2 linked regions of the Telluria mixta genome follow. The protein of the gene in region 2 interacts with the protein of the main gene of each other region in a pairwise test. Links are inferred from orthologs where the notes say so. Each region holds a gene or a part of one and is shown on either strand. Other genes may lie near its edges.

What was found.
Region 1: the proteins of pheT (region 2) and secD interact in binary tests that used the Escherichia coli proteins (3 or more experiments, as listed by UniProt). The link is inferred for Telluria mixta from one-to-one orthologs.

Annotation. Positions count from the first base shown.
Region 1 is NZ_CP119520.1:2,438,261-2,455,321, reverse strand. Bases 6,376-9,262 are described here. They hold secD (protein translocase subunit SecD), read right to left. Parts: upstream 8,819-9,262; coding sequence 6,932-8,818; downstream 6,376-6,931. Other genes in these bases: yajC (preprotein translocase subunit YajC), read right to left, coding at 8,876-9,208; secF (protein translocase subunit SecF), read right to left, coding at 6,376-6,919. Also shown: P0M04_RS10930 (GlxA family transcriptional regulator), read right to left, coding at 43-981; P0M04_RS10925 (DMT family transporter), read right to left, coding at 1,000-1,914; P0M04_RS10920 (MarR family winged helix-turn-helix transcriptional regulator), read left to right, coding at 2,013-2,483; P0M04_RS10915 (hypothetical protein), read left to right, coding at 2,485-2,766; P0M04_RS10910 (HDOD domain-containing protein), read left to right, coding at 2,796-3,632; P0M04_RS10905 (porin family protein), read left to right, coding at 3,829-4,344; P0M04_RS10900 (MerR family transcriptional regulator), read left to right, coding at 4,738-5,706; more of secF, read right to left, coding at 5,897-6,375; tRNA guanosine(34) transglycosylase Tgt, read right to left, coding at 9,369-10,508; tRNA preQ1(34) S-adenosylmethionine ribosyltransferase-isomerase QueA, read right to left, coding at 10,513-11,559; ATP-dependent DNA helicase RecG, read left to right, coding at 11,709-13,793; P0M04_RS10865 (hypothetical protein), read right to left, coding at 13,948-14,208; P0M04_RS10860 (DJ-1/PfpI family protein), read right to left, coding at 14,314-14,982; P0M04_RS10855 (GlxA family transcriptional regulator), read left to right, coding at 15,070-16,050; P0M04_RS10850 (hypothetical protein), read right to left, coding at 16,093-16,599; P0M04_RS10845 (CE1 family esterase), read left to right, coding at 16,767-17,061. UniProt on the Escherichia coli protein: Part of the Sec protein translocase complex. Interacts with the SecYEG preprotein conducting channel. SecDF uses the proton motive force (PMF) to complete protein translocation after the ATP-dependent function of SecA.
Region 2 is NZ_CP119520.1:4,827,254-4,839,711, reverse strand. What follows is about bases 9,370-12,458. They hold pheT (phenylalanine--tRNA ligase subunit beta), read right to left. Parts: upstream 12,083-12,458; coding sequence 9,656-12,082; downstream 9,370-9,655. Other genes in these bases: pheS (phenylalanine--tRNA ligase subunit alpha), read right to left, coding at 12,116-12,458; P0M04_RS21560 (integration host factor subunit alpha), read right to left, coding at 9,370-9,515. Outside these bases: gcvP (aminomethyl-transferring glycine dehydrogenase), read left to right, coding at 1-1,038; P0M04_RS21595 (MCP four helix bundle domain-containing protein), read right to left, coding at 1,064-2,671; P0M04_RS21590 (hypothetical protein), read left to right, coding at 2,829-3,155; P0M04_RS21585 (peptide chain release factor 3), read right to left, coding at 3,177-4,835; P0M04_RS21580 (Crp/Fnr family transcriptional regulator), read left to right, coding at 5,268-6,083; P0M04_RS21575 (CHASE3 domain-containing protein), read right to left, coding at 6,037-7,674; P0M04_RS21570 (response regulator), read right to left, coding at 7,877-8,509; P0M04_RS21565 (MerR family transcriptional regulator), read right to left, coding at 8,688-9,095; more of P0M04_RS21560, read right to left, coding at 9,120-9,369.

The sequences.
Region 1 (17,061 bases), 2.4 Mb from region 2 along the record:
GAATTTTGGAAATTGCCCAAAATCGGGCTCTGACCCCGGTGTTTACTGGCTCAGCTTGCGCTGGCGCTCTTCGCGGGGCGTGTTGCCGAACAGCGCGCCGAAGGCGGTGGAAAAGTGGGAGCCGGACGAGAAGCCGCACATCAGCCCCACCTGCACGATGGAGTAGTTGGTGTCGCGCAGCAACTGGCGCGCCCGTTGCAGGCGCAGTTCGAGGTAGTAGCGCGACGGCAGGCTGCCCAGGTATTGCTTGAACAGGCGCTCCAGCTGCCGGCGCGACACGCCCGCCAGCTGGGCGATGTCGTCGGTCGACAGCGGTTCCTCGATGTTCGCTTCCATCAGGGTCACGGCTTCCGTCAGCTTGGGCTGCAGCACGCCGAAGCGGGCTTGCAGGGCGACGCGCTGGCGCTCGTCCGGGCCGCGTACGCGGTCCACGCACAGGATTTCCTTCACTTGCGCCTGCACCGTCGCGCCGAACAGCAGGTCGACGAGGGTCAGCGCGAAGTCGATGCTGGCCGCGCCGCCACAGCTCGTCAGGCGCGCGCCGTCGATCTCGTACAGGTGTGGGCTCAGCAAGGCCTGGTCGGCACGCATGTCGACGTCGGGATACAGCGACCACGGCAACGCCGCGCGCGCACCGTTCAGCGCGCCCGCCTCCGCGAGCCACAGCACGCCCGCGCCGACGCCGCCCCAGCACGGCGCCGCGCGGCAGCGGGAGATGACCATGCGCAGGTTGGCGGGACGCAACCCGGCCTCGGCCTCGTCGGCGACGAGGAGCACGAGGTGCCAGTGGCGCTGGTCGGCCGCGAATTTGTCGGGGGTGCGCACGTCCACGTGCAGGCGTTCCGGCCCCAGCACCTTGGCCGCCAGGCGCAGCGGCTGCACGAGGCCGGACCACGTCAGCGAATCCGGCTCGCCCGCATGCACGAGCAGCACGCGCAGCGGCGCCTCCAGCGCGAGGCGGGATAATTCAGCTTGCTGCATCGGGACAAACAGGGGTCATCACTCGGGGGCGAGCGCGGCGGCCGGCCGGCTTTCGGCATTCCATTGACTGACTATCATACCGGAGATCAACAAAGCCGCGCCGAGCCACCCCCGGCCGCCCATCGCCTCGCCCAGCCAGAAATACGCGAAGAACGCGGCGCCGCCGGGCTCGAACGCATAGATGACGGCCGCCTCGTTGGCGCTGGTGCGCGCCTGCCCCCAAGCCTGCATCGAGATGATGGCGGCCGTGCACAGCACGCCCAGGTAGGCAAAATTCGGCGAGTAGTGAAACAGTCCATGGCCGATATAGGTCCAGTAATTCGCCGCGTCCTCGACGCCGAGCGCGCCCCGCGGCACCTCGCGCGCGAACAGCCACAACGCGGCACACACGGCGACGGTGCCGATCTGCGCGGCCGTCACGGTCATCAGGCGGACGGCGCGGCGCGTATACATCTCCATGACCTTGATGTAGGCGCCAAAGGTGAGCGCGGCCAGCAGCGCGAGCGTGTCGCCGCGGCCCCAGCCGCCGCCGCCATCCCAGCACAGCGAGACGAGTCCCGCGATCGCGAGCAGCAGCGCGATGACGATGTGGCGTTCCGGCAGGCGTCCGCCGAGCAAGCCCAGCAGCGGCACGACGAGCACGTTCAGGCCGCAGATGAACGCGTTGCGGTTCGACGTCGTCAGCGCGAGACCTTCGACCTGGAACAGGTAGCAGAAGAACAGCAGCAAGCCGAGTATGCCGCCCAGCGTCAGGTCCGAGCGGCGTGCGCGCCACAGGAACGGCGACAAGAGCACCGTCGCGATGGCGAAACGGGTCAGAATGATCCAGACGGGAGAAAAATATGCCGTCAGTTCCTTCATCGCGGGAAATGTCGTCCCCCACACGAGGACGACGACGACGAGGGCGAGGATGCCGCGCAGATGCTGGGTCATGAAACGTTGAATGTAGTCTGGCAAGATTGCTATGGTAACGGACGCGGCCGCAACGACGAAGACTGGGGCCTGTCCGCGCCGGCGGCTATAATCGTTTCATGGGTGAACGATATCTGAAGAGTGTGCGCCTGCTGGCCGAATGCCTGCAAGGGTTCGAGCGCTTCGTCGCCGAACCGGTGCGCCGGCATGGGCTGACGCATCCGCAATTCGACATCATCGCCACCCTCGGCAACACGCCCGGCATGACTTACAAGGAACTGGGCGAGCGGACCCTGATCACGAAGGGGACGCTGACCGGCGTCATCGACCGCCTCGAGCAGAAAGGACTCGTGGAACGCGCGCGCAATTGCGACGACAAGCGCTCGTTCCTCGTGCGCCTGACGGCGGAAGGGGATACCCTGTTCCGCAACGTGTTTCCGGCCGTGGTCGCACACGGCAAGCAGCTGTTCGCCGATTATGGCGACGGCGATTTCGAACAACTGGACCACGCGCTGCGCCGGCTGCGCACCCGGCTCGATACGCCGGGCCTGGTCACACCGGGCGGGCATGTTCCCGCCGACGAAGGATGATATGAATACAGCACTACTCGAAGGCAAGAAGCCTCCCCATTTCGACAAGCACATCATCGGCAACCTGCTGCTGGACGTGGCAACGCCCGCCGAAGTGCGCGAGGAACCGATGGTGATCGGCGTGCGCAACGATGCCGGCGAGATCTACCGCCTGATCGGCGCCGCCACCCTGAACAGCTTCATGAACGCGGTCGAGGAATTGTTCGACCTCGGTCTCATCGACGAGCTGCAGGATACCGAGGAACCGAAAGAGGGCTGCGACGCCATTTTCAGCGAGCCTTGACGAAGTTCCTGGGGGTATAATTTTTTCCCATGGACAGAATCGACGCCCTCAAGAGCATTGCCGCGCAAGCCGGGCGCGGCGACCTCCACTTCCCCACCCACGTCGACGCGACGCTCAAGCTGCAGCGCGCGCTGACCGATCCGGAATGCCACATCGACGAAGCGGCGCGCCTCGTGCAGACGGAGCCGCTGCTGGCCGCGCGCACCGTCGCCATCGCCAACTCGGCCGCCTATAACCGCTTCGGCAACGACGTCACCAACGTCAAGGCGGCCGTGCAGCGCGTGGGCTTCCGGACGCTGGGCGCGCTCGCTGCCGCCGTCATCGTGCGCCAGCTCGCGGGCGAAATCCACGACCCCGGGTTGCGCGCCAAGGCCGATCGGTTATGGCTGCACTCGACCCACGTGGCCGCGCTGTCGCAGGTGATCGCGCGGCGCGTGTCGTTCGTCGATCCGGAAACGGCCATGTTCGCCGGCATCGTGCACGAGGTCGGCGGCTTTTATCTGCTGTCGCGCGCGGCCGAGTTCCCGGGCCTGCTGGACGGCGGCGCCGACGAATGGATCGAGCACGGCGAGACCGCCATCGGCCGCGGCGTCCTGCTCAAGCTGGGCGTGCCCGCCCCCGTGATGGGCGCTATCGAAGCGCTGTGGAACGGCATGCGCGCCCTGCCGCCCGAAACCCTGGGCGACACGCTGCTGCTGGCCAACGATCTCTCTCCCGTCGCGTCGCCGCTGCTGGAGCGCGATCCCGGCGTGCCCGGCATCCAGGTAGGCGCCACCATCGACTTCGCCGTCGGCGCAGGCACCCTGAAAACCATCCTCCAGGAATCGGAGGATGAAGTGAACAGCCTCACGGCCGCCCTGGCCTGATTCCCGTTCCTCACATCGACACCGGCCGCTGCATGCGGCCGGCGTCGTTTCGACCATTTGTGACTTTCGAGTCACTTACTTTCATCTTGTTACATTCCTTACCGTTTAAGAACTTCTCTTAGGGAAACACGGTGCTATCTTGACCATATTGCGATTCACGACGAATCGCGAGCCCGAGAACACCAAGGAGTGAACCATGAAGAAACTGCTGCTCGCACTGATCGCCACGTCCGCCGTCGCCGGCGCCGCTCAAGCCCAGACCACCACGCCGCACGCCTATGTCGGCATCGGTGCCGCCACCGCGGACAACAAGTCGACCGACGATTACCACACGAACGCCAAGATCTACGGCGGCTATGAATTCGACCAGAACTGGGGCGTCGAAGCCGGCTACACGAACTTCGACAAGCAGGACATCCCCGGCGGTAACGTGAAAGGTTCCGGCACCTATGTCGCCGGCAAGTACAGCCTGCCCCTGGGCGAGCGCTTCACCGGCTACGGCAAGGCAGGCCTGTCGTACAACGAACGCAAGTACAGCGGCCTGGGCGGCCAGGTCAACAACTATGACACGGGCCTGTACGGCGGTGTCGGCGTCGAATACAAGCTGAACCAGAACTTGGCCCTGAACGCCGAGTACGAGCGTTACGGCAAGGACAAGGCCTTCGGCGCCAAGGCTGACGTCTACACCGTCGGCCTGAAATACGGTTTCTAATTCCCCCTCCCCGGACCCGGCAACGGGTCTGCTGCACCGACGTCGTCCCTGCGCAAGCACGGACGACGTTTTTTTTCGTGGCATCCGGATAAAAAAAATGCCCACTCCGAGGAGCGGGCAAAGTCCAAAACTAGGGATGTCCTGAAAGAGACGAGTCCATCTTAGTTCCCACAGCGCGAGCACTCTGTGCGTGAACTCACATTTGTTAAATATTTTGACTAATTCGTGCGTGGCCGCAAAAAAAACGCCACCCGCAGGTGGCGCCAAGGGCCGTCCCGCCAAGGACGGCCCACCAGCTTGGTTGCTACACACTGCCAATGTAGATGCAAATATCATCAGCGTCCATGACTTGAACCGATATAATCCAAGCTTTCCTGTTCAATTTCGGTTCATATGGACGCAATCGACGAGCAACCCCAGGACAATGCCAGTGACTTGACCTACCGCAGCGGCGTAGCGGCCCGGCTGGCCGGCCTGTCGGTGGAAACCCTGCGTGTGTGGGAAAGACGCTACGACATCTCGGGTACGCGCCGCTCGGCCAGCGGCCAGCGGCTGTACACGGCGGATCAGGTGCAACGCCTCGGCCTGTTGAAGCAGTTGGTCGACCGTGGCCATCCCATCGGCCAGCTGGCCCATTTGTCCACGGACGAATTGCGCACGCTGGGCGGCGGCGGCGCGCGCGACGGCATGCCGGTGCGGCCCATCGACATCGTCGTCATCGGCCTGGGCCTCGCACGCCGGATCGCCGCGAGCCCGCACGACACCCTGCTGCTGAACGTACGGGCCAGTTGCTCGCGCTTTGAACCGGCCGAGTGCCTGGGGCCGGACCTGCGCACCGAGGTGCTGCTGGTGGAATTGTCCGAACTCGACGAGCACGCGATCCCGATGATCGCAGCGGCAAGCAGCGCCCTGCATGCGGCGGCCGTCGTCGTGCTGTACCGCTTCAGCCCGAGCGCGACCATCCGCGCGCTGCGGGCGCAAGGCTGGCTCGTGGCGCGCGTGCCATCCGAAATGGGTGAACTGGTGCCGTTGTGCCGGCAGGCGCTGGAAGGACAGCATTTGCCGGCCCGCGCCGCCGACGCCCTGCCCACGGGCCCGCGCTTCGACGAAGAGACGCTGGCCGGCATCACGGGCGCGAGCAGCGCGCTGGCCTGCGAATGCCCGCGCCACATGGCGGAACTGCTGCTGATGGTCGGGAGTTTCGAGCGCTACAGCGCCCAGTGCGCGTCGCGCAACAGCGCGGACGCGCAAGTCCACCTGGATCTGCACCAGTCCGCGGGCCAGGCCCGCATGATCCTCGAGGCGGCGCTGGAGCGCCTGGCGCGCGCGGAAGGGATCCCGCTGCCGCCGCCGGCCGGATAAAAAAAAACCCGCTCCTTGCGGGAGCGGGTGAAGTCCAAAACTAGGGATGTCCTGAAAGAGACGAGTCCATCTTAAGGCCGCCTTGTGTCGGCGCTCTGTGCGCTGCTTCACACAATGCAAAAAAAACAAAAGCCGCCACGGCCAGGCCGGGCGGCTTTTGCTTTTACGCAGTCCAGGACGATACGCGTACTTACACGACGGCGCCGTCCGTTTCGTCCTTGGCCTTGATCGGCTTGATCAGGTCTTCGCGCTTGACGCCCAGCCACATGGCGATGGCGGCCGCGACGAACACGGACGAGTAGATACCGAACAGGATACCGATGGTCAGCGCGATCGCGAAGTAGTGCAGCGTCTGGCCGCCGAAGAACAGCATCGACAGGACCATCATCTCGGTACAGCCGTGGGTGATGATCGTACGCGAGATCGTGCTCGTGATCGCGTGGTCGATGACCTGGGTCACGGACAGCTTGCGCTCCTTGCGGAAGGTCTCGCGGATCCGGTCGAAGATCACGACCGATTCGTTCACGGAGTAACCCAGCACGGCCAGCACCGCGGCCAGCACCGTCAGCGAGAATTCCCACTGGAAGAAAGCGAAGAAGCCCAGGATGATGACGACGTCGTGCAGGTTGGCGACGATCGCGGCGACGGCGAACTTCCATTCGAAGCGCACGGCCAGGTAGATCATCACGCCGACGACCACCATGATCAGGGCGTTCAGGCCGTTCTGCGCCAGCTCGTCGCCGACCTGCGGGCCGACGAATTCGACGCGCTGCTGGCTCAGCACCTCCGCGCCCGCCGCGTTGACGCAGCTGGTGCGGGCGACGTTCTCGCCCTTGTCGGTGGTGATTTGCACCTGCTTCGGCGTGCCGGATTCGGCCGCGCACAGCGCGTTGAACACGGTAGCCGACGTGCCCGAACCGGCGACCTCCTTGCGGATCGGCAGGCGCAGCATGATGTCCTGCGCGGTGCCGAAGCTCGTCACTTCCGGCTGCTCGTAACCCAGTTTTTCCAGCGTGTGGCGGATCTTTTCCTGGTCGGCCGCGTGCGGATAGCGCAGTTCCATCACGGTACCGCCCGTGAACTCGACCGAGAAGTGCAGGTGCTTGGTCACCAGGAAGAACACCGCGGCGACGAAGGTCAGCGCCGAGATCACGTTGAAGATCAACGCGTGGCGCATGAACGGGATGTCCCGTTTAATCTTGAAAAATTCCATGTTCTACCCCGGTTATCCTTTCTTGACGGCCGCCTTGGCCGCGGCGGCATCCGCATTCCACACGGTGCCGATGGCGATCTTGCCGAGCTTCTTCTTGCGGCCGTACCACAGGTTCACGACGCCGCGCGACAGGAACACGGCCGAGAACATCGACGTCAGGATGCCCAGGCAGTGCACGACGGCGAAGCCGCGCACGGCGCCCGAACCGAACACCAGCAGCGCCAGGCCGACGATCAGGGTCGTCACGTTCGAGTCGAGAATGGTCGCCCACGCATGGCTGAAACCGGCCGAGATCGCCGCCTGCGGTGTGTTACCCGCCCGCAGTTCTTCACGGATGCGTTCATTGATCAGCACGTTAGCGTCGATCGCCATACCCAGCGCCAGCGCGATTGCCGCGATACCCGGCAGGGTCAGGGTCGCGCCCAGCATCGACAGCAGGGCCAGCAGGAACAGCAGGTTGCACGCCAGCGCCACGACACTGAAGAAGCCGAACAGCTGGTAGTAGATGATCATGAAGATCGCGATCGCCACGAAGCCCCACAGCGTGGAATGCAGGCCTTTGGCGATGTTCTCGGCGCCGAGCTGCGGGCCGACGACGCGTTCCTCGACGAATTCCATCGGGGCCGACAGCGCGCCGGAGCGCAGCAGCAGCGCCAGCTCGGCGGCGGCCTGCGGGCTGGCCATGCCGGTGGTCTGGAAGTTCGCACCGAATTCGCTCTGGATCGTCGCGACCTGCAGCACGTTGTACTTGCCCTTCTCCTTCAGCAGCGTGGCCATGCGCTTGCCGACGCGCTCGCGCGTCATGGCGCGCATCTTGCGGCCGCCTTCGGCGTTCAGCTCGATGTTCACGGCCGGACGCTGGTTCTGGTCGAAGCCGGCGACGGCGTTGATGACGGAATCGCCGCTCACGAGGACGTCCTTCGACACGACGACCGGCGCGCCGGCGCCTTCGGTGAACAGTTCCGAATTCAGCGGGATCGCGGCGGACAGCTCGGTGCCCGGGGTGACGGTATCGTCGGTCACGCGGAATTCCAGCGTCGCGGTGCGGCCGATGATGTCCTTCGCGTGGGCGACGTCCTGCACGCCCGGCAGCTGGACGACGATGCGGTCGCGGCCCTGTTGCTGGATCACGGGCTCGCTCACGCCCAGTTCGTTGATACGCTTGCTCAGCGCGCTGATGTTCTGCTTGACGCCCTCTTCCACCACGCGCTGCAGCGCGGCCGGCTTCAGGGTCACGATCAGCTTCAGGTCGGAACCGTCGGCGGCGTCGGCAAACGCCAGGTCGGCGTTCTGGGCCAGCGCGTTGCGGGCCTGCGTACGGGTGGCCTCGTCGCGGAACTTGATCTCGATGTTGTTGCCGACGCGGTCGATGCCGGCGTGGCGGATGCTCTTGTCGCGCAGCTCGCTGCGGACGCTGGACAGGACGCCCTTGACGCGGGTCTCCTGCACGGCCTTCGCATCCACCTGCAGCAGGAAGTGCACGCCGCCGCGCAGGTCGAGACCCAGGTTCAGCGGCTTGGCATTGATGGCCTGCATCCAGGCCGGCGTGTTCTTGACCAGGTTGACGGTGACGATGTAGTCGGGGTCGGCCGGGTCACGGTTCAGGTCGCGCTCCAGCGCGGTCTTGGCCTTGAACTGGATATCGGGGGTCGCGAAGCGCGCACGCACGGAAGCGCTGTCGCCCGATCCTTCCAGACCCACGGCGTCGGCAGGAATACCTTCGCGCTTGAGCGCTTCGGCAACCCGGGCGGCCGTGTCGCTGTTGACCTTGACGGTCGCCTTGGAGGTCGTCACCTGCAGGGCCGGCGAGTCGACGAAATAGTTGGGCGCCGTGTACAGCAGGCCAACAAGCACTGTCACGAGGATCAGTATGTACTTCCAGAGGGGGTAACGATTCATGATGTTCCAGCGTTCAGGATCGGGCGGGAAGCGCGGCGCTCTGGCCGCGCGGCCGGATTACAGGGACTTCAGCGTGCCCTTCGGCAGCAGCGCGGTCACGGCGTTCTTCTGCACGACCACTTCGGTACCGGCCGCCACTTCGACGGTCACGTACGTGTCGGTCACCTTCGAGACACGGCCCAGCAGGCCGCCGGCGGTGATGACTTCGTCGCCCTTGGCCAGCGCGTCCATCATGGTTTTCAGTTCTTTCTGGCGCTTCTGCTGCGGACGGATCATGAGGAAGTACATGACCACGAACATCAGGATCAGCGGGGCGAACGTGGTGAGGTTACCCATCAGACCCGGATCGGCTGCACCGGCGGTTTGCGCGTAAGCGTTGGAAATGAACACAAGGACTCCGATTATGAGATGAAAAAACAAGCGCTGTATTCTAGCACCGGCAAACTTGCAACAGCCAGTTTCCCGCCATGTGGGAACGGCGTGCCCGAATGCAAGACGTTATCGGAAAATTAATTGTAGGGTGGGCACCCCGTGCCCACCCAACGTGGGATCACACGCCGCGGGCGCGGTCTGCGTTGAACTGCAGGCGGAAGGCGTGGAACCGATCCGCATCGATGGCGTCGCGGATCTCCTGCATGAGGTTCAGGTAGTAATGCAGGTTGTGGATGGTGTTCAGGCGCGCCCCCAGGATCTCCTTGGAGCGGTGCAGGTGGTGCAGATAGGCGCGCGAGAAATTCTTGCAGCAGTAGCACGAGCACGACTCGTCCAGCGGCGACTGGTCGTCCTTGTAGCGGGCGTTCTTGATCTTGAGGTCGCCGAAGCGGGTGAACAGCCAGCCGTTGCGCGCGTTCCGGGTCGGCATCACGCAGTCGAACATGTCGACGCCGTTCGCCACGCCCTCGACCAGGTCTTCGGGCGTGCCGACGCCCATCAGGTAGTGCGGCTTGTTTTCCGGCAGGCGCGGGCCAACGTGCTGCAGCACGCGCATCATGTCTTCCTTCGGCTCGCCCACCGACAGGCCGCCAATGGCCAGGCCGGGGAAGTCGATCTCTTCCAGCCCGGCCAGCGATTCGTCGCGCAGGCGCTCGTACATGCCGCCCTGGACGATGCCGAACAGCGCGTTCGGGTTCTCGCCCTTGTTAAATTCGTTCATGGAGCGTTGCGCCCAGCGCAGCGACATGCGCATCGACTTGGCCGCTTCCTCGCTCGTGGCCGGACGGCCGTCGATCTCGTACGGCGTGCACTCGTCGAACTGCATGACGATGTCCGAGTTCAGCGAGCGCTGGATCTGCATCGAGATTTCCGGCGACAGGAACAGGCGCGAGCCGTCGATGGGCGACGCGAACTTCACGCCCTCTTCCGTGATCTTGCGCATCGCGCCCAGCGAGAACACCTGGAAGCCGCCGGAGTCGGTCAGGATCGGCTTGTCCCAGCCCATGAAGCCGTGCAGGCCGCCGAACTTGTCCATGACGTCCGTGCCCGGGCGCAGCCACAGGTGGAACGTGTTGCCGAGGATGATCTGCGAGCCCACGTCCTTCAGCTCGTTCGGCGCCATCGCCTTGACGGAGCCATAGGTTCCGACGGGCATGAAGATCGGCGTCTCGATGGTGCCGTGGTTCAGTTTTAAACGACCGCGGCGCGCGTGCGACAGGCCGCTCGTGTCTTTTTTAAGGAGGGTAAATTCGAGCATGGGTTCAATTCGTCTTGGTTGCCCGCGAATGCGTCGTCAGCAGCATCGCGTCGCCGTAGCTGAAGAAGCGGTATTCGCTGGCGATCGCGTGCGCGTATGCGGCGCGGATCTCGTCGTAGCCGGCAAAGGCCGAGACGAGCATCATCAGCGTCGACTTGGGCAGGTGGAAGTTGGTGATCAGGCGGGTGACTGTCTTGAACAGGTAACCCGGCGTGATGAACAGGTTGGTGTCGCCGCTGCCGGCCACGAGCTCGCCCGACTGCGACGCCGATTCCAGCGCGCGCAGCGACGTCGTGCCGACGGCGACGACATCGCGTCCGGCGTCCCGCGCGGCGCGCACGGCGTCGACGGTCTCTTGCGGGATCGTGTACCACTCGCTGTGCATCTTGTGCTCGGCGAGGTTCTCGACACGCACGGGCTGGAACGTGCCGGCGCCCACGTGCAGGGTCACGTACGCGATGCGCACGCCCTTCGCCGCGACCTTGTCGAGCAGCGCCTCGTCGAAGTGCAGGCCGGCGGTCGGCGCGGCGACGGCGCCCGGTTCCTTCGAATAGACGGTCTGGTAACGCTGCTCGTCGAAATCGTCGGCGTCATGCTCGATGTACGGCGGCAGCGGCAGGCGGCCGTGGGCCTCGATCAGCTCGAACACGTCGCCGTCGAAGTGCAAGGTGAAGAACTCGCCGGCGCGCTCGCCGACGCCGACCTCGAACGCATCGGCCAGGCGGATGCGCGAGCCGGGCTTCGGCGACTTCGATGCGCGCACCTGCGCGAGTACCGTGCGCGGGTCGAGCACGCGCTCGACGAGCACCTCGACCTGGCCCCCGGTGTCCTTCTGGCCGAAGAAGCGCGCCTTCAGCACCCGGGTATTGTTCATCACGAGCGTATCGCCGGCCTGCAATTGGTCGACGATGTCGGAGAATTTACGGTCGGTGATGCGGTCGCCGTCCAGCTGCAGCAGGCGCGACGCGCTGCGGTCGGGCAGCGGCACCTGGGCGATGCGCTCGGGCGGCAGGTCGAAATCGAAGTCGGAGAGGGAGTACGTTTTGCTCATCTGGGAAAAACTCGGCGTGGCGCCTTACAATATGGGCTACAGCGTGCGGCGAACCCATTATTTTACACCCGGATTCCGGCCGGCGGGCGCAGGCCATAACCGTTATGCCCAAATCCTGATAAGCCGACAACACGCGCCAACGAACCGCCATGCCAGCCACGAATGCCAAACCGGCGGCCAAAGCCGCAGACAAACCCGCAGCAAAAAGCATCGAGAGCAAGCTCGCCAAGCTCGGCCTGCGCACGGACATGGACCTCGTCCTGCACCTGCCGATGCGCTACGAGGACGAGACGCAGATCGTGCCCATCCGCGAAGCCTGCCTGCGCGGCGGCCACGTGTCGCAGGTCGAAGGCGTCGTCACGAAGAACGAAATCGCGTATAAACCGCGGCGCCAGCTGCTGGTGACCATCGCCGACGAGACGTCCGACATCCAGCTGCGCTTCATGAATTTCTACGGCAGCCAGGTGAAACAGCTGGCCGAGGGCACGCGCGTACGCGCCCGCAGCGAGGTCCGGCACGGCTTCTTCGGCGCCGAGATGGTCCACCCGGTGTATAAAATCGTCAACGAGGGCGCGCCGCTCCCGAACTCCCTCACGCCCGTGTACCCGGCCGGCGAAGGGCTGTCGCAGACGATATTGCGGCGCGCGATCGCCGACGCGATGAAGCGCGTGGACTGGACCGACACCGTGCCGCGCGCCGTGCGCGAGAAACTGAACCTGGCCGAGTTCCAGCCCGCCGTGCGCCTGCTGCACTATCCGCCGCCGGACGTCGACGAACACGCGCTGACGGAACGCAGCCATCCTGCCTGGACGCGCGTGAAGTTCGACGAACTGCTGGCGCAGCAGTTGTCGTTGAAACGCGCGCAGCAGGCCCGCCGTGAAAAGGGGGCGCCGGTGCTGGGTGCGGTGGGCGAGCTGTCCTCGTCGTTCCTGCAGGCCTTGCCGTTCAAGCTGACCAATGCGCAGCAGCGCGTGGTCGAAGAGATCCGCCGCGACCTGCGCGAGGATTACCCGATGCAGCGCCTGCTGCAGGGCGACGTCGGCAGCGGCAAGACCGTCGTCGCGGCGCTGGCGGCGGCACAGGCCATCGACAGCGGCTACCAGGCCGCGCTGATGGCGCCGACGGAGATCCTGGCCGAGCAACACTTCCGCAAGATCGCCGCGTGGATGGAACCGCTGGGCGTGAAGGTCGCGTGGCTGACGGGCAGCCTGAAAAAGAAGGAAAAGACGGCGGCCAGCGAGATGGCGGAATCGGGCGAAGCGCACCTCGTGATCGGCACGCACGCGCTGATCCAGGACACCGTGCAGTTCGCGAAGCTGGGTCTCGTGCTCGTCGACGAACAGCACCGCTTCGGCGTCGGCCAGCGCCTCACCCTGCGCAACAAGGGGTCCGATGGCCTCGTCCCGCACCAGTTGATGATGTCCGCGACGCCGATCCCGCGCACGCTGGCGATGACGTATTACGCCGACCTGGAAGTCTCCGTCATCGACGAACTGCCGCCGGGCCGCACGCCCATTGTCACGCGCGCCATCGATCAGAACCGGCGCGACGAAGTGATCGAGCGCGTGCACGCGGCCGCGCAGGAAGGCCGGCAGGTGTACTGGGTCTGCCCGCTGATCGAGGAATCGGAAGCGCTGCAGCTGCAGACGGCCACCGAGACCTACGAGACGCTGGCGGAAGCCCTGCCCGACCTCGTCGTCGGCCTCGTGCACGGCCGCATGAAGCCGGCCGAGAAGCAGGTGATCATGGATGCGTTTACCGCCGGCGAGGTGCACGTGCTCGTGGCGACGACGGTGATCGAGGTGGGCGTGGACGTACCCAACGCGTCGCTGATGGTGATCGAGCACGCCGAGCGCTTCGGCCTGTCGCAGCTGCACCAGTTGCGGGGCCGCGTGGGCCGGGGTTCCGCCGCCAGCGTGTGCCTGCTGCTGTATCAGAGCCCGCTGGGGCCTGTGGCGAAACAGCGCCTGATGACGATGCGCGAGACGACCGACGGCTTCGAGATCGCACGGCGCGACCTGGAAATCCGCGGCCCCGGCGAGTTCCTCGGCGCGCGCCAGTCGGGCCAGGCGATGCTGCGCTTCGCAAACCTGGAGACGGACCAGTGGATCGTCGAGCAGGCGCGCGACGTGGCGGCGTGGCTGCTCGAGTCCGACCGGCCCGAAGCCGAGGCCATCGTCGATGCGCACCTGCAGCGGTGGCTGGGCGGGCGGGAAGAGTTTCTTAAAGTCTGACCCGCTGCCCCAAAACGTCATCCCCGCAGCCCTAAAACGTCATCCCCGCGGCCCTAAAACGTCATCCCCGCGAAGGCGGGGATCCAAGTTTTACGCGCAGTGGCACGCTCACAAATTGGGCCCCCGCCTGCGCGGGGGCGACGGTACATCTTGCTTACTTGGTCGCAGCCGGCGCAGTCGTATCGGCCGCCGCATCCTTCGCGGCTTCCTTGGTCTCGGCCTTCTTCGCGTGCTTGGCCTTCTTCACGTGCTTCGTGGTCTTCTTCGCTTCCTGCTTCTCGTGCGTCGCTTCGGCCTTGGCGACGGCCGGCGGCGTGGCCGAATCCGGCGTCGTCGTCGGGGCCGGAGCCGGGGTCTGGGCAAAGGCAGCGGTGGCGAACAGGCCGGCGATCAGGGTGGCGATGGTACGTTTCATGATGAAGGGTCCTCGTGGTGTTGGGTAGGCAGTGATGCACGTTTGCGTCTCACTTGTGCTGGAAACGGCCCACCCTGCCCCGCTGTTGACGCGATTTACAAACACTTACAGCTCAGCCGTTTGCGCCAGCACCGCCTCGATCCGCGCCAGCCGCGGCGCCACCATCTCGCGGTAGCGCGCCACGAGCTCCGCCCCGGCGCCCTGCGGCGAGCCTGCATCGAACGGCGGCCGCGGATCGTATTCGAGCGCCAGCTGGATCGTGCGCGCGACGTCTTCGCCGGCCAGCTCGGCCGCCAGCGCAAGGCCAAAGTCGATCCCCGCCGTCACGCCGCCGCCCGAGATCCGGTTGCGGTCGCGCACGATGCGTTCCGCGACAGGCACGGCGCCGAAACGCGTCAGGAACGGCAACCAGATCCAGTGACAGGCAGACCGGTAGCCGTCGAGCAGTCCGGCTGCGCCCAGCACGAGCGAGCCGTTGCACACGGACGTGACGTAGCGTGCATGCTCTCCCTGACGGCGCAGGAAGGCCAGCGTATCGGCATCGCCGAACAGGTCCTCGATGCCGAAGCCGCCCGGCACGCACAGCACGTCCAGCGGCGGACAATCGTCGAACGTCGTGGTCGGGTTGATCGTGAAGCCGACGTCGGTCGGCACCGGATCGCGCGTCTTCCACACGAGGTGGACCTGGGCGCCGGGGACGCGGCTCAGGATCTGGGCGGGACCGGTCAGGTCGAGCTGGGTCACGCGCGGGAACAGCAAAAATCCAATATTCATGTCGGGCTCCGTTGTGGATGAAGGATGACCCCATTCTAGAAAGCGGCTAGCATTGGCAGCAATGTCAAACTTGTGTCGATTCCTGCCATGCCTTCCACATCGCGCCAGGTTGCGCTGATCACGTTCGACGACGTCCAGGTGCTCGACGTCACCGGTCCCGCCGCCGTGTTCGGCGCCGCCAACGACGCCGCCTGCCATGCCTTTTATCGCGTGCACATCCTGTCGCCGCAAGGCGGCCACGTGACGAGCAATTGCGGCCTCGCGGTCGTCACGAAGCCGCTGGCCAGCGTGAAGCCGGGTGCCATGGACACGGTGCTGGTCGCCGGCTCCAGCCGCCGCAGCCTGCAGGCGCTCGCACAGGACGCGGCCGCGCAGGCGTGGCTGCGGCGTGCCTGCGCCCGCGCGCGCCGCTACGGCTCCGTGTGCACGGGCGCGTTCGCGCTGGCCGCGTGCGGCCTGCTGGACGGCAGGCGCGTCGCCACGCATTGGGAAGCGACGGACGCCCTCGGGCGCAGGCATCCCGACGTCGACGTCGACGCGAACGCGCTGTACGTAGAAGACGGCCACGTGTGGACGTCGGCCGGCGTCACCACCGGCATCGACATGTGCCTGGCGCTCGTCGCGCGCGACCTGGGCGACGCCGTCGCCAACGCCATCGCGCGCCGGCTCGTGCTGTATGCGCGGCGGCCCGGCTACCAGTCGCAGTTCAGTACCGTGCTGGCGGCGCAGGAAAAAGCGGACAGCCCGTTCGCGGGCCTTGTCGACTGGATCCGCACGCATCTTGATGGAGAGCTCGACGTGGCCAGCCTGGCGGAGCGCGCAGGCATGTCGCCGCGCACCTTCCATCGCCGCTTCACGGATGCGCTGGGCGAGACGCCGGCGCGCTTCGTCGAGACGCTGCGCCTCGACCACGCGCGCACGCTGCTGCAGACGTCGATGGCGCTGAAGACGGTGGCCACGCAGGCGGGATATGCGACGCCGGGGCAGCTGTCGAAAGCGTTCGCGCGGCGCTTCGGTGTCAGTCCCGGTCTGTTCCACGCGATGCATGCGGATGAGACCGGGGCATGAAAAAGCCCGCATCGCGCGGGCTTCGTGAGGAGGGCTTCCGGCTTACTGGGTGACCGGCGCGGCAGGAGCGGGTGCAGCTTCCGGTGCCGGGGTAGCCGGGGTAGCCGGGGTAGCCGGCGTGGCAGGAGCAGCCGGGGTCGCCGGGGTCGCCGACGCGTCCGACGTGCCCGAGGTACCCGAGCTGCCCATGGCAGCCGACGAGGCCGGAGCGGCCGGGGTAGCCGGGGTGGCGGGAGCGGCTGCATCAGCCGGTGCCGGTGCCGTCGTGGCGGCCGTGTCTTCTTTCACGGCATGCTTGGTCTTGGCTTTCGCATGCTTGGCGCTCGCCTTCGCATCCTTGGCGTGCGTCTTGGCCGTCTTCGCATCGGCTTTTGCTTCCTTCACGTCGGCTTGCGCTGCCTTGGCTTCGGCCGGGGCTGCCTTCGTCTCGGTCTTCGTTGCCTTCACGTTGGCGTTGTCGACCAGCACCGCTTGCTTGGAAGCAGGCGCCTGGGCGAAAGCTGCAGTAGCGAACAGGCCGGCGATCAGGGTAGCAATGGTTTTTTTCATGATGAAGGGTCCTTTGGTTGTCGGTCAAATTGCACATCGTTGTGTGTGACTTATGCCATCAACGAACCCTGCCGTCCGTGTGTTGACGAACTTTACAAACGGTTACGTGGTTGACAGATACTTACAACCGATGCAACGATTTCCCATCGCCAAGTAAAAGGACGTATATGCCCAGCCTCGTTCCCTTGCCCGCCTCGCTCGCCCGTCCCGAAGGACCGCGCCGCTACCTCGTCGCGGCACCGCCCGGCGCGGCACCCGGCGGCCGGGCGCTGGTCATCGTGCTGCACGGCGCCGGCGCGTTGGCGGAGCAGGTGCTGGGGCTGGCGTATCCGCCGTCCCCGCTGTCCGTCTGGCTGGACATCGCGGCGCGCGAGCAGCTCGTCGTGATCGCGCCGGACGCCGGCAAGGGCGGCTGGAGCGATTGTTTCGCGTCGGAAGCACGCGTGGCCAGGAAGGATGACG
Region 2 (12,458 bases):
GGCATGAAGGTGGTCGTGACCGCGTGCGACGCCAACGGCAACGTGGACCTCGCCGACCTGAAGAATAAGGCCGAGGAACACAGCGCCAACCTGGCGTGCGTGATGGTCACCTACCCGTCCACGCACGGCGTGTTCGAGGAAGGCATCAAGGAACTGTGCGAGATCGTGCACGCGCACGGCGGCCAGGTGTATGTCGACGGCGCCAACATGAACGCGCTGGTCGGCGTGGCCGGTCCGGGCCTGTTCGGCGGCGACGTGAGCCACCTGAACCTGCACAAGACCTTCTGCATTCCGCACGGCGGCGGCGGTCCTGGTGTCGGTCCGGTCGCGGTGGCCGAACACCTCGTGCCGTTCCTGCCGAACCAGGCATCGACGGGCTATCAACGTGACGAGCAGGGCATCGGTGCGGTCAGCTCGGCCGCGTACGGCTCCGCATCGATCCTGCCGATCTCGTGGATGTACATCGCGATGATGGGCGCGGAGGGTCTCACTGCCGCGACGGAAATGGCGATCCTGAACGCCAACTACATCGCGCGCCGCCTGGCCCCGCACTACCCGGTGCTGTACACGGGCCACGACGGCCTCGTCGCGCACGAGTGCATCATCGACCTGCGTCCGCTGCAGGATGCCACCGGCATCAGCAACGAAGACGTGGCCAAGCGCCTGATGGACTTCGGCTTCCACGCCCCGACCATGAGCTTCCCTGTGCCGGGTACGCTGATGATCGAGCCGACCGAGTCGGAAGCGAAGGCGGAACTGGACCGCTTCATCGAAGCGATGATCTGCATCCACGCGGAGATCGTGAAAGTGGAGCGCGGCGAGTACGACCGCATGGACAACCCGCTGAAGGGCGCGCCGCACACGGCGGAAGTCGTCACCGCGGACGACTGGCAGCACACCTATTCGCGCGAAGTGGCCGCCTTCCCGGTGCCGTCGCTGCGCAAGAAGAAGTACTGGCCGCCGGTCGGCCGCGCGGACAACGCGTATGGCGACCGTAACCTGTTCTGCGGTTGCGCGCCGATCGAAGACTACGAGTAAAGTAGTGTGGGCACGAGGTGCTCACCTACGAGCGATTCTTGCCCCGGCTGCTCGCCAGCCGGAGGTAAGGTCTGCCGGCCCTGCCCGGACGCAGCATATGCGTTCCCGGCGGGGCCGTTTCATTGGAGCCGTGCACGGCTTCGTCGAGCCGGAACACCGCCACCGTGCGCGCCAGGCCCAGGGCCTGCTGCTGCAGCGCGCGTGCGGCCAGCGCCGCTTCCTCCACCATGCGCGAACCCTGCTGCGTGAGCTCGTCCATGCGCACGATGGCCTGGCTGGCGCCGGCCAGCTCGCGCGCCCGTTCCGTGCCCGTGCTGCCGATGGTGTCGACGATCCCGGCCATGTCTTCCACGGCACCCGCCAGGCCCGCCATTGTCGCCCCTGCTTCGACCGCGCAGGCGCCGCCGTCGTCGAGCGCGGCCACGGTCTCGCGCGCGAGCGTGCGCGCCTCGCGTGCCGCGCGCTGGGCACGCCGGGCCAATGCACGCGCTTCGCGGCCACCGCCGTCGGCGTCGCCGGCGCGCGCCAGCGTATTCTCGATGGCCGCGCCGATGCGGTCCATGCGCACGGCCGCGCGCCGCACCTGTTCCATCGTCGTCACCAGCCGGTGCGCCAGCGCACCGCCCTCTTCCGCCGCCGTGCCCGCGCGCGCGGCGAGTTCCCCGGCGGCGTACGCGCCCGCGGCACTGTCGTCGAGCGCCGTTGCCAGCGCCTGCATCGACGCCGTCGTGCGGTCCAGCGCATCGCGCACGTGCGCGCGCGGCGGCATGCCGGCGCGGCCCAGCGTGATCTCGCGCGAGGCCTCGCCGATCGCGCGGGCCGATTCCAGCACGGTGCGCAACTGGCGGTTCAGGCCGCGGATGCCGGCGTCGAGCAGCCGCGCCGTCTGGCCGATCTCGTCGTCGGCGTACGAGCGGGCACGGATCGTCAGGTCGCCGCTGGCGAGGCCGTGGGCGGCCGCGCCGATCGCGCCGATATCGGCCAGCAGCGCGCGCCGCACCGCCATCGTGATCGCGAGCGAGGCGGCGATCGACAGGACGATCACCACCGGCATCAGCACGGCGATCAGGCGAAAATCGTCGGCCGCGTCGCGCGACGCCTGCTCGGACAGCGCCTGCTCGCGCCGCGACAACTCCGTCAGGCGCTGGCCGACGACGGCGAACGCGCGCTCCGCCTTGACCATCGCGTTGGCGCTGATCGACTGGTCGATGCGCGCGATCTCGATGACGTCGCGCACGGCCGGCACGTATTGCGCCCACGCGGCGCGGGCCTGTTCGACGTAGCGCTGTTCTTCCGGGCTGTCGGCCGTCAGGCGCGCCAGCTGGGCGAGGTCGCGCTCGACGGCACCGTGCCGGGCCTGCAGGTCGAGCGCGAGCGGGTCGATGCGGAAGCGGGGAAAGCTGCCGCTGATCCAGGTCAGGACCTGGTAGGCCTGGGCATGCGCACTACGGGCCGACGCGGACAGCTCCGCCGCCGCGCGCAGGTTCGCCGCGCGGCGCTGGACGATGCTGTCGAGCGACTCGTTCTGGCGTACCATCGCGTAATAGCTGCCGCAGGACAGCAGCACGAGCAGCAGCAGCACGACGCCGGGTGCCAGCAGCAGCTTGGGACCGATGCGCAGACGGGCCAGCATGTCAGGACGTCGTCCGATTGAACAGTTCGAGGGGAACAGTCTATTCATGGTCTCCTCCTGGGCTGGCAGTATTTCCGGCGTGCATTAAATGAATGTACGCCGACCGCGGGGTTGACCATTGTGTTGGGTCAAGCCTGCAAATGTGAGAGGAGAATGGATGAGACGTAAGAGTGTGGGCGCATTGCTGTCGGCCCTGGTGTTTCCCGGTGTGGGCCAGTACTACCTGGGACGGCGTACGCGCGCCCTGCTGTTCCTGGCGCCGGCCGCCATCGCCGCGATCCTGTATTTCAATTTTGCGCTGGACCAGGCGAACACCATGGTCGACCAGCTGATGAGTGGGAAGATCGCGGCCGATCCGGCGGCGATCGAGGCGCAACTGGCAAGCGCGCCGACGCCGGTCAGCGTGACGCTGGCCGGGATCGTGTTCGCCGTGTGTTACGTGGGGAGTATCGTGGAGGCGTTGATCGCCAGGCCGGAGGCGTGACGATCAACGTGTGCCGAACCTTTAATCCAGCTTGGCGGCGTGTTCGCGCGTCGCGTGGAACTGGAGCTTCGGCCAGCGTTCCTGCGTGAGGCGCAGGTTGACGCCGGACGTGGCGAGGTAGGCCAGGTTGCCCGCCGCATCGTAGGCGACGTTGTGCGCCAGTTGCGCTTCGAAGTCGGACAGCGACTTCTTGTCGTCGCTCGACACCCAGCGCGCGCTGCTGATGCTCGCGCCTTCGAACACGGCGTCGACGCCGTATTCGTTGAGCAGGCGGCTCGCCACGACCTCGAACTGCAGCACGCCGACCGCGCCAAGAATCAGGTCGCTGCCCATCACCGGCTTGAACACCTGCACGGCGCCCTCTTCGCCCAGCTGCTGCAGGCCTTTGTGGAGCTGCTTGGTCTTGAGCGGATTGCGGATGCGCACCGTGCGGAACAGCTCCGGCGCGAAGTACGGGATGCCGGTGAACGTCAGCATCTCGCCTTCCGAGAAGCTGTCGCCGATCTGCATGTTGCCGTGGTTCGGCAGGCCGATGATGTCGCCCGCGTAGGCCTCTTCGACCTGTTCGCGGCTCGACGCCATGAACGTCACGACGGACGACAGTTTGACTTCGCGGCCCAGGCGCAGGTGCTTGACCTTCATGCCCTTCTCGAACCGTCCCGAGCACACGCGCAGGAACGCGATGCGGTCGCGGTGGGCCGGGTCCATGTTGGCCTGGATCTTGAAGACGAAGCCGGAGAACGGCTGCTCGTCCGGACGCACGGGGCGCACGGTCGCATCGCGCTCGCGCGGCGCCGGGGCCCACTCGACGAGGGCCGACAGGATCTCGCGCACGCCGAAGTTGTTGATGGCGGAGCCGAAGAACACGGGGGTCTGCACGCCGGACAGGAAGCGCTCCAGGTCGAACGGGTGCGAGGCGCCGTGCACCAGCTCCACTTCCATCTTGAGCTGTTCCATCTCGAGCGGGAACATCTCGGTCAGGCGCGGGTTGTCGATGCCCTTGATGATCTCGTAGGCGCCGTCGGCCTTTTCCTCGCCGGCCTTGAACAGCATGACTTCGTCGTTCAGCAGGTGGTACACGCCGCGGAAGTTCTTGCCCATGCCGATCGGCCAGGTCACCGGCGCGCATTCGATCTTCAGCACCGATTCCACTTCGTCGAGCAGCTCGAGCGGGTCGCGGGTTTCGCGGTCGAGCTTGTTCATGAAGGTGACGATCGGGGTGTCGCGCATGCGGCAGACATCCAGCAGCTTGATCGTCTGTTCTTCCACGCCCTTGGCCGCGTCGATCACCATCAGCGCGGAGTCGACGGCCGTCAGCACGCGGTACGTGTCTTCCGAAAAGTCCTGGTGGCCCGGGGTGTCGAGCAGGTTGATAACGTGGTCGCGGAACTCGAACTGCATCACCGACGACGCGACCGAGATGCCGCGCTGCTTTTCGATGTCCATCCAGTCCGACGTCGCATGGCGGCCGCTCTTGCGGCCCTTGACGGTACCGGCCAGCTGGATCGCGCCCGAGAACAGCAGCAGCTTTTCGGTCAACGTCGTCTTGCCGGCGTCGGGGTGGGAAATGATGCCGAAGGTGCGGCGGCGCGCGACTTCGCGCGCGATCGTGGCAGCGGGCTTGCTGGTTACCGCAGCGTCTTGAATGTCGGTGGTGGTTGCGTCGATTTCGTTGGACATGGTCTCGCCGTTGGGGCGCTTGCAAAACTCTCGATTTTACCGGGTCCAGCGTACCTTGTGTGAACCAATTCCTGTCGCACCGGAAGCCCGCCGTGTAGGAGCAGTCGGGCGCGGGATGTGAAGAGCGGGAAGTTTAGCGGCCTCGACAGGCGTATGGATGTGGCCGAAAAAACAAAATGAGCCGAAAACAGCTGGGCATCGAAACGTTTTAATGCCACCAAACCATTGTCGAAGTTATAAAAAAAGCCCCCTACTGAAAGTTTCTCTCTAGTAGGACTGGGCTTACATAACATCATGCATAGGACCTACATGGGGGCGACAGCTAATCTTATGTTCGGCAAGAGACTATGGCATTAATGTACACACATCGCGATGAGGAAACCCATCCAAGCAATCGCCCCAGTGATGTATGTCAGAGATAACGAGGACAAAATGAATAACGCCCAACTCGGTAACGCCGCCCAGAAAAAGGCGCAATCGGTGAATCAGATCCCCTCGACCAGCGAAGAAATCAAACTGGCCGCCCGTCCGGTTGTGAGCTACAGCGGCACCCAACAAAACGAGTTGCTCGCGGCCCTGCCGCGCCAAGACCTGGAAACCCTGTTTGAGCACCTGGAACTCGTTCCGCTGCCCTTCGGCAAGGAACTGTTCGAATACGGCAGCAAGCTGGAATACGTGTACTTCCCCACCACCGCCATCGTCTCCCTCCTGTACGTGATGGAAGACGGCGCCACGACGGAGATCGCCGTGGTCGGCCATGAAGGTGCCGTCGGTGTGTCGCTGTTCATGGGCGAGCGCGCCACGTGCAGCGCCGTCGTCCAGAGCGCCGGCTACGGCTACCGCCTCAAGACCCAATACCTGCGCGACGCCTTCAACAAAGGCGGCGCCCTGCCCCAACTGCTGATGCGCTACACGAACGCGCTGTTCGCCCAGATGGCCCAGAACGCCGTCGGCGGCCGCCACAGCTCGATCGAACAAAAACTGTGCCGCTGGCTGCTGGACCGCCTGGACCGTTCGCCGAGCAATGAACTGAAAGTTACGCAGGAACTCATCTCGATCATGCTGGGCGTGCGCCGCGAAAGCATCACGGCCGCTGCCGGCAAGCTGCAGGACGAAGGCCTGATCCAGTACCGCCGCGGCAACATCACCGTGCTGAACCGCCAGGGCCTGGAAGACTACGCGGGCGAGTGCTACAAGGTCGCTAAAAGCGAGTATGACCGCCTGCTGATGGACGTGTCGCGCGCATGAGCGGTAACGCATCCCGCCCCGCCGTCGCCAATGACGACTGGGCCTGGGCTGCGCGCAGTTGATCACGCAATTGACTATGTAGTTGATGCTCGGCCGGCGCGGCCGGTTCCGGTGGCGTTTCCTCCGCCGGTGCTGCCGAGGGCGCCACGGCCAGCGCCGCGATATCCAGGGTGCCGCCTGACGCGGTCCCGCCGGATTCGGTACCGCCCGGCACCGTCACCGGAACGATGGCGTGAACCGTGGTCCCGATCCCGTTCACGCCGCGGTCCACCCGCAATGTCCCTCCCAGCAGCAATGCCCGTTCGCGCATCCCCAGCAGGCCATGCGATTTCGGACGGCGCATCGCGTCCGGCGGAATCCCGACACCATCGTCGCTGACCTCGAGCGTAAATGCCTCCCCTTCGCGCGCCAGGTGCACGACGACGTGACGGGCCTGTGCGTACTTCGCTACGTTGTTCAGCGATTCCTGCGCGATGCGGAACAGCGCGATCGACTGCGCGGAGCCGGCGCTGTCGATGTCGCCCTCGATGAGCGCCTCGCAGTCGACGCCCGTCGTGCGGCCGAAGTCTTCGCAATAACTCTGCAGCGCGGCGGACAGGCCCAGGTTGTCCAGCAGGCTCGGACGCAGGTCTTCCACGATGCGGCGCTTCAGTTCCACCGTCTCGACGAGCACGGCGCGGGCGCGGCCCAGCGTCTCCGCATGGTCCGGGTGCGCGGTCTTGATCTGGTCGGTCACCGACGCGAGATGCATGCCGATGGCCGTCAGGTTGGCGCCCATCTCGTCGTGCAGTTCGCGCGCCAGTTTGGCCTTTTCTTCTTCCGACACGCGGATCAGGTGGCGCGACAGCACGGACAACTGCTCCGTGCGCTCCGTCACGAGCGATTCCAGGTGATCATTGGTTTGTTGGAGTGCTCGCTCGGCATTCAGGCGTGCGCGGAAGCTGCGGCGGATCAGGTTGTAGAACAGGACAAGGGTGACGAGTGCCGCCACGTTGATGCCGAGGCCGCGCAGCGCGGCGAGCCGGTAGCGGTCGTAGAAGACGGCGCTGCGCGCGGCGAGCGTTTCGTTCTGTTCGCCCGTCATGATCACCACCTGCAGGCGGATCTCGTCCATGTGGGTCTTGTCTTCCTGCGTCTGCGCGATGGCGACGATGTCGGAGAGGCCGCCATGGCGATAGACTTCCAGGCCCTGGTTCATCAGGTTGATGCGGCGGACGACGAGATTCTGCAGCTGGGTGAGGTTCTTCAGCTGGGAAGGATTGTCGGCCAGCAGCGTCTTGAGGCTGTTGAACTGGCCATCCAGTTCACGCTCGGCCGTGCGCAACGGGCCCAGGTAGGTGTCGGAACCGGACAGATAATAGCCCCGCAGACCGCTTTCCGCATCGGTCACGAGCAGGTTCAGGTATTGCAGTTTGGCCGTCACACGATCGGCCTGCGCCTGACGCGCATTGGCGGTCTTCAGCCCGTCCAGGTTGCGGACGAGGCTGACGCCGTTGAGGACCAGGATCAGGACACACACGACACACAGCAGCGTCTGGTACAGCGGAAGGCTGCGAACCGGCCTGAACCTGGGGTCGGTGGTGAAAAACATCCTCTGTCGTTCCTTTCGCAGCTTGGCCTGTCCGAGTCATTATAGACCGGGAAAAGTTGCCATGGAGCTCGAATAGGCGTGCGGACGAGGAAATGTAGCGCGGTGACGACGCGCAATTAACAATTCTGCATAGCAAATGTCAAAATTGCTATAACAGTTGCAGGCCGAAAGACAGGGAACCCTGCCATCCGGCCTACCCCGCTCAGTCGAGCAGATTGTTTTTCATGGCGTAATACGTCAGGTCGCTGTTCGACTGCAGACCCATCTTTTCCATGATGCGAGTACGGTAAGTCGACACCGTCTTGATCGACAACGACAGTGCATTGCCGATATCGGACACGGTCGCGCCCTTGGCCAGGCGGAGGAACACCTGGAATTCGCGGTCCGACAATTCCGTATGCAGCGCAGTGTTCGGATCGCGATCGAAACTCTGGGCCAGCAATTCGCCGACCTGCGAGCTGACGTAGCGGCGGCCCTGGTACACGGTACGGACGGCCGTCTTGAGTTCGTCCGCGTCGCATTCCTTGTTCAGGTAGCCGTTGGCGCCCATCTTGAACAGATTGAGCGCGTACTGCTGGGCCGGATAGCCGGACAGGATCAGGACCGGCAGATTGGGCTGGCCCTGTCGAATGGTGCGCAGGATATCGATGCCGCTCTGGTCCGGCATGGCGATGTCCAGCAGCAGCACGTCGCAGATCTCGCGGCGTGCGATGTCGAGGGCCTCGCGTCCTGTCGCGCCTTCGGCCACGACTTCGAACTCGCCCGACGACGAAAAAATCTGTTTGAAACCTGCTCGAACTATCTGGTGATCGTCACAAATGGCAACGCGTATCATTGTCTTCCCTTAAGTTTTCCCGATACAGGAAAGAGCCGAGGCTGGCCCCTCACGCCTCCGGTCAGGTCATGCGTTTGAGTCAGCAAACTGCAAGTGACATTTTAGCACCTCCGGGGTGCAGAACAACAGGCGCGCACGCCTGAGCTGGCTGCGTCGGCCGTAGCGCCCTCGGCGGGCTTCAGACTGCCGGCGAACCGTGCTTGAGCAGAGCGAGAATGGCGTGCAGCTCGGCGCGCAACGCTTCCGGCTCGATGGTCGGCACGGCTGGCGCTGGTGGCGGCTCCGGCAACGCCTCGACCTCGAGCTGGCCGCGCCCATCCAGGCGGTTGCGTGCTCCGCTGATGGTGAAGCCCTGCTCGTACAGCAGTTCACGGATACGCCGGATCAACAGCACTTCGTGGTGCTGGTAATAGCGGCGGTTTCCACGGCGTTTGACCGGTTTTAGCTGGGTGAATTCCTGCTCCCAGTAGCGGAGCACATGCGGCTTGACCCCGCACAATTCGCTGACTTCGCCAATCGTGAAATAGCGCTTGGCCGGGATCGGCGGCAGCACGGTCGGTTCCATCTTGTTCGGTCGGTCGTTCATCGCTCACGAGCCTTGGCGGCTTTATCAGGCTGCACGCGCCAGGGAGGGATGATCGGGGCCGTCGGGGCGATCCGGATTGCGCGGGCTGCCCGGATTGGCCTCCTCGACCATACCCTTCAGCTTCTGGCTGGCGTGGAAAGTCACGACGCGGCGCGCCGTGATGGGGATCTCTTCCCCGGTTTTCGGATTGCGGCCGGGCCGCTGCGGCTTGTCGCGCAGCTGGAAGTTGCCGAAGCCGGACAGCTTGACGGCCTCGCCGCGCTCGAGCGCATTGCGGATCTCGTCGAAGAACGTCTCGACCATGTCCTTGGCCTCGCGCTTGTTCAGACCGACCTGCTCGAACAGCAGTTCGGCCAGCTCCGCCTTGGTCAGGGTCGGCAACGCCTTTTCCGCTTCCTGCCGTACCCGGGCCACCTGCATCGCACGATGCAGATCGGCGGCCAGCGCTTCCTGGAGCACGGCGGAATCAACGTCGTTGTTGTTAATTTTAAAGCCCTACCTTGTTCTGGATGGGGGCTCGAGGAACACATTCCCGAGCCCCTGTTAGGCATCAGCCCTTATCAGGCGCGCAGTTTGGCACCGTGTTTTTGTTGCGCGGCGTTAGCGAGCGCGGCCATGATGGCCTCGACCGCATCGTCCTGCAGCGTCGATTGAGTATCTTGCAAGCCAAAGCGGAAAGCAAGACTTTTTTCATCTTGTTCCAAACCTTTGCCGCGGTATTCATCAAACAAAACAACGGCTTGCACGAGTTTGCCAAGCGCGTTCGACGCCAGTTCCGCCTGGAAAGCGTCGAGCAGCGCCTGGGCCGGCACGTCCTGTTTCACCACCAGCGCGAGGTCGCGCGTGGCGCCCGGGAACTTGGAAATGTCGGCGTAGCGCGGCACGTCGCGCGCGCGCAGCGCATCCGCATCCACCTCGAACAGCACCGGTGCCTGCGGCAGGTCGTACTTCTGCAGCCAGCGCGGATGCAGCTCGCCGATCACGCCGACGACCTTGCCGTCGACTTCCACCGTGGCCGAGCGGCCCGGGTGCAGCGCCGGGTGTTCGGTCTTGCTGAAGCGTACGGCGCGCGGTGCGAACAGGGCTTCCAGGTCGCCCTTGACGTCGAAATAATCGACGGCACGGGTCGGCTGGCCCCACTGCTCGTCCGCGGCCGGGCCGTAGGCGATGGCGGCGACGCGCTTGGGCTGGTCGAAGCCGGCGACGGCCAGCGGACCGTCCTGGGCGTCCGGATTGCGCAGGAACACGCCGCCCACTTCGAACACGCGCACGCGGCCGGCCTTGCGGTTCAGGTTGTAGCGCACGTTGGCGACGAGGCTGCCGATCAGCGTCGAGCGCATCACGCTCATCTGGCTCGCGATCGGGTTCTGCAGGCGGATCGGATTCGTGTTGTTGGCGAAATCCGCTTCCCACTGCTGCTCGACGAAGCTCATGTTCACGACTTCCTGGTAGCCCAGGTCGGCCAGCTCGTGGCGGATGGCGAACAGCGAGCGGGTGTTTTCCGGCTCGATCAGCATCGCCGACGGCGCCACCGGCGGCAACGTCGGAATGTTCTCGAAGCCATAGACGCGCGCCACTTCTTCGATCAGGTCTTCCTCGATCTCGATGTCGAAGCGGTACGACGGCGCCGTCACGTGGAACAGGCCGGTCTCGCGTTCGAACGGCAGGTGCAGGCGCGTAAAGATGTCGGCGACCATATCGTCGGTGACGGGCACGCCGATGACTTTCGCGGCGCGCGCGGTACGCAGGGTGACCGGCTTGCGCTGCGGCAGGTTCGGGGCCTGGTCGTCGATCGGACCGACTTTCGTGTCGGCCGTGCCGCAGATCTCGACGATCAGCGACGTGATGCGTTCGAGGTGCTCGGGGATCGTCGCATAGTCGACGCCGCGCTCGAAGCGGTGTGCGGCATCCGTCGAGAAGTTATAGCGGCGGGCGCGGCCCTGGATGGCGTTCGGCCACCAGAATGCGGCTTCCAGATAAATATTCGTCGTGTCGAGCGAGACGGCCGTGGCGTCGCCGCCCATGATGCCGGCCAGCGACTCGAGCTCTTTCTCGTCGGCGATCACGCCAACCCACTCGTCGATGTCGACCGTGTTGCCGTTCAGGAGCTTCAGCGTTTCGCCCTTGCGGCCCCAACGCACATCCATGCCGCCGTGGATCTTGTCCAGGTCAAACACGTGCGACGGACGGCCCACTTCCAGCATGACATAGTTCGAGATGTCGACGAGGGCCGACACGGAACGCTGGCCGCTGCGCTCGAGGCGGCGCTTCATCCACTCCGGCGTCGCCGCCTTCGCGTTCAGGCCGCGGATGACGCGGCCGGCGAAACGGCCGCACAGGTCCGTCGCGGAAATTTTAACGGGCAGCACTTCGTCCGTGTTCACGGTCGCCGGGCGGAAGGCCGGCAGCGACAGCGGCACGCCGGTCAGCGCGGACACTTCGCGCGCGACGCCCAGCACGGACAGGCAGTCGGCCTTGTTCGGCGTAAGCTTGATCGTGAATTTCAGGTCGTTCAGGGCCAGGTAGTCGCGGATGTTCTGGCCGACGGGCGCGTCTTCCGGCAGCTCCATCAGGCCGCTGCTCTCTTCCGAGAGCTTCAGTTCTTTGGCCGAGCACATCATGCCCTGCGATTCCACGCCGCGCAGTTTGCCGACCTTGATTTCGAACGGCTTGCCGTCCGGACCCGGCGGCAGCACGGCGCCGGCCATCGCGCAGATAGCCTTCATGCCCGCGCGCACGTTCGGCGCGCCGCAGACGATGTTCAGCAGGGTGCCGGTGCCGACGTCGACCTGGCACACGTTCAGGCGGTCCGCGTTCGGGTGCTTGGCCACTTCCTTGACTTCCGCCACGACGACGTTCGAGAACGGCGGCGCAACCGCTTCGACCTCTTCCACTTCGAGGCCGGACATCGTGAGCAGGTGCGCGAGTTCGTCCGAATTGATCTTCGGATCGACCATGGAACGGAGCCAGTTTTCAGAGAATTGCATATTCGTTTGCCTTCTTGTTCGGACGGTTGCGGCTTAGTTAAATTGCTTCAGGAAACGGAGATCGCCTTCGTAGAACAGGCGCAAATCGTTGATCCCGTAACGCAGCATGGTCAGGCGCTCCAGGCCCGAACCGAACGCGAAACCGATGAATTTTTCCGGATCCAGTCCGAAATTGCGGACGACCGTCGGGTGCACCTGGCCGGCGCCCGACACTTCCAGCCAGCGGCCCTTCAGCGGACCGGAGCCGAACGCGATGTCGATCTCGGCCGACGGTTCCGTGAACGGGAAGTACGACGGACGGAAGCGGACCTGCAGGTCGTCCGTCTCGAAGAACGCCTTCACGAAGTTCAGGTACACGCCCTTCAGGTCGGCAAAG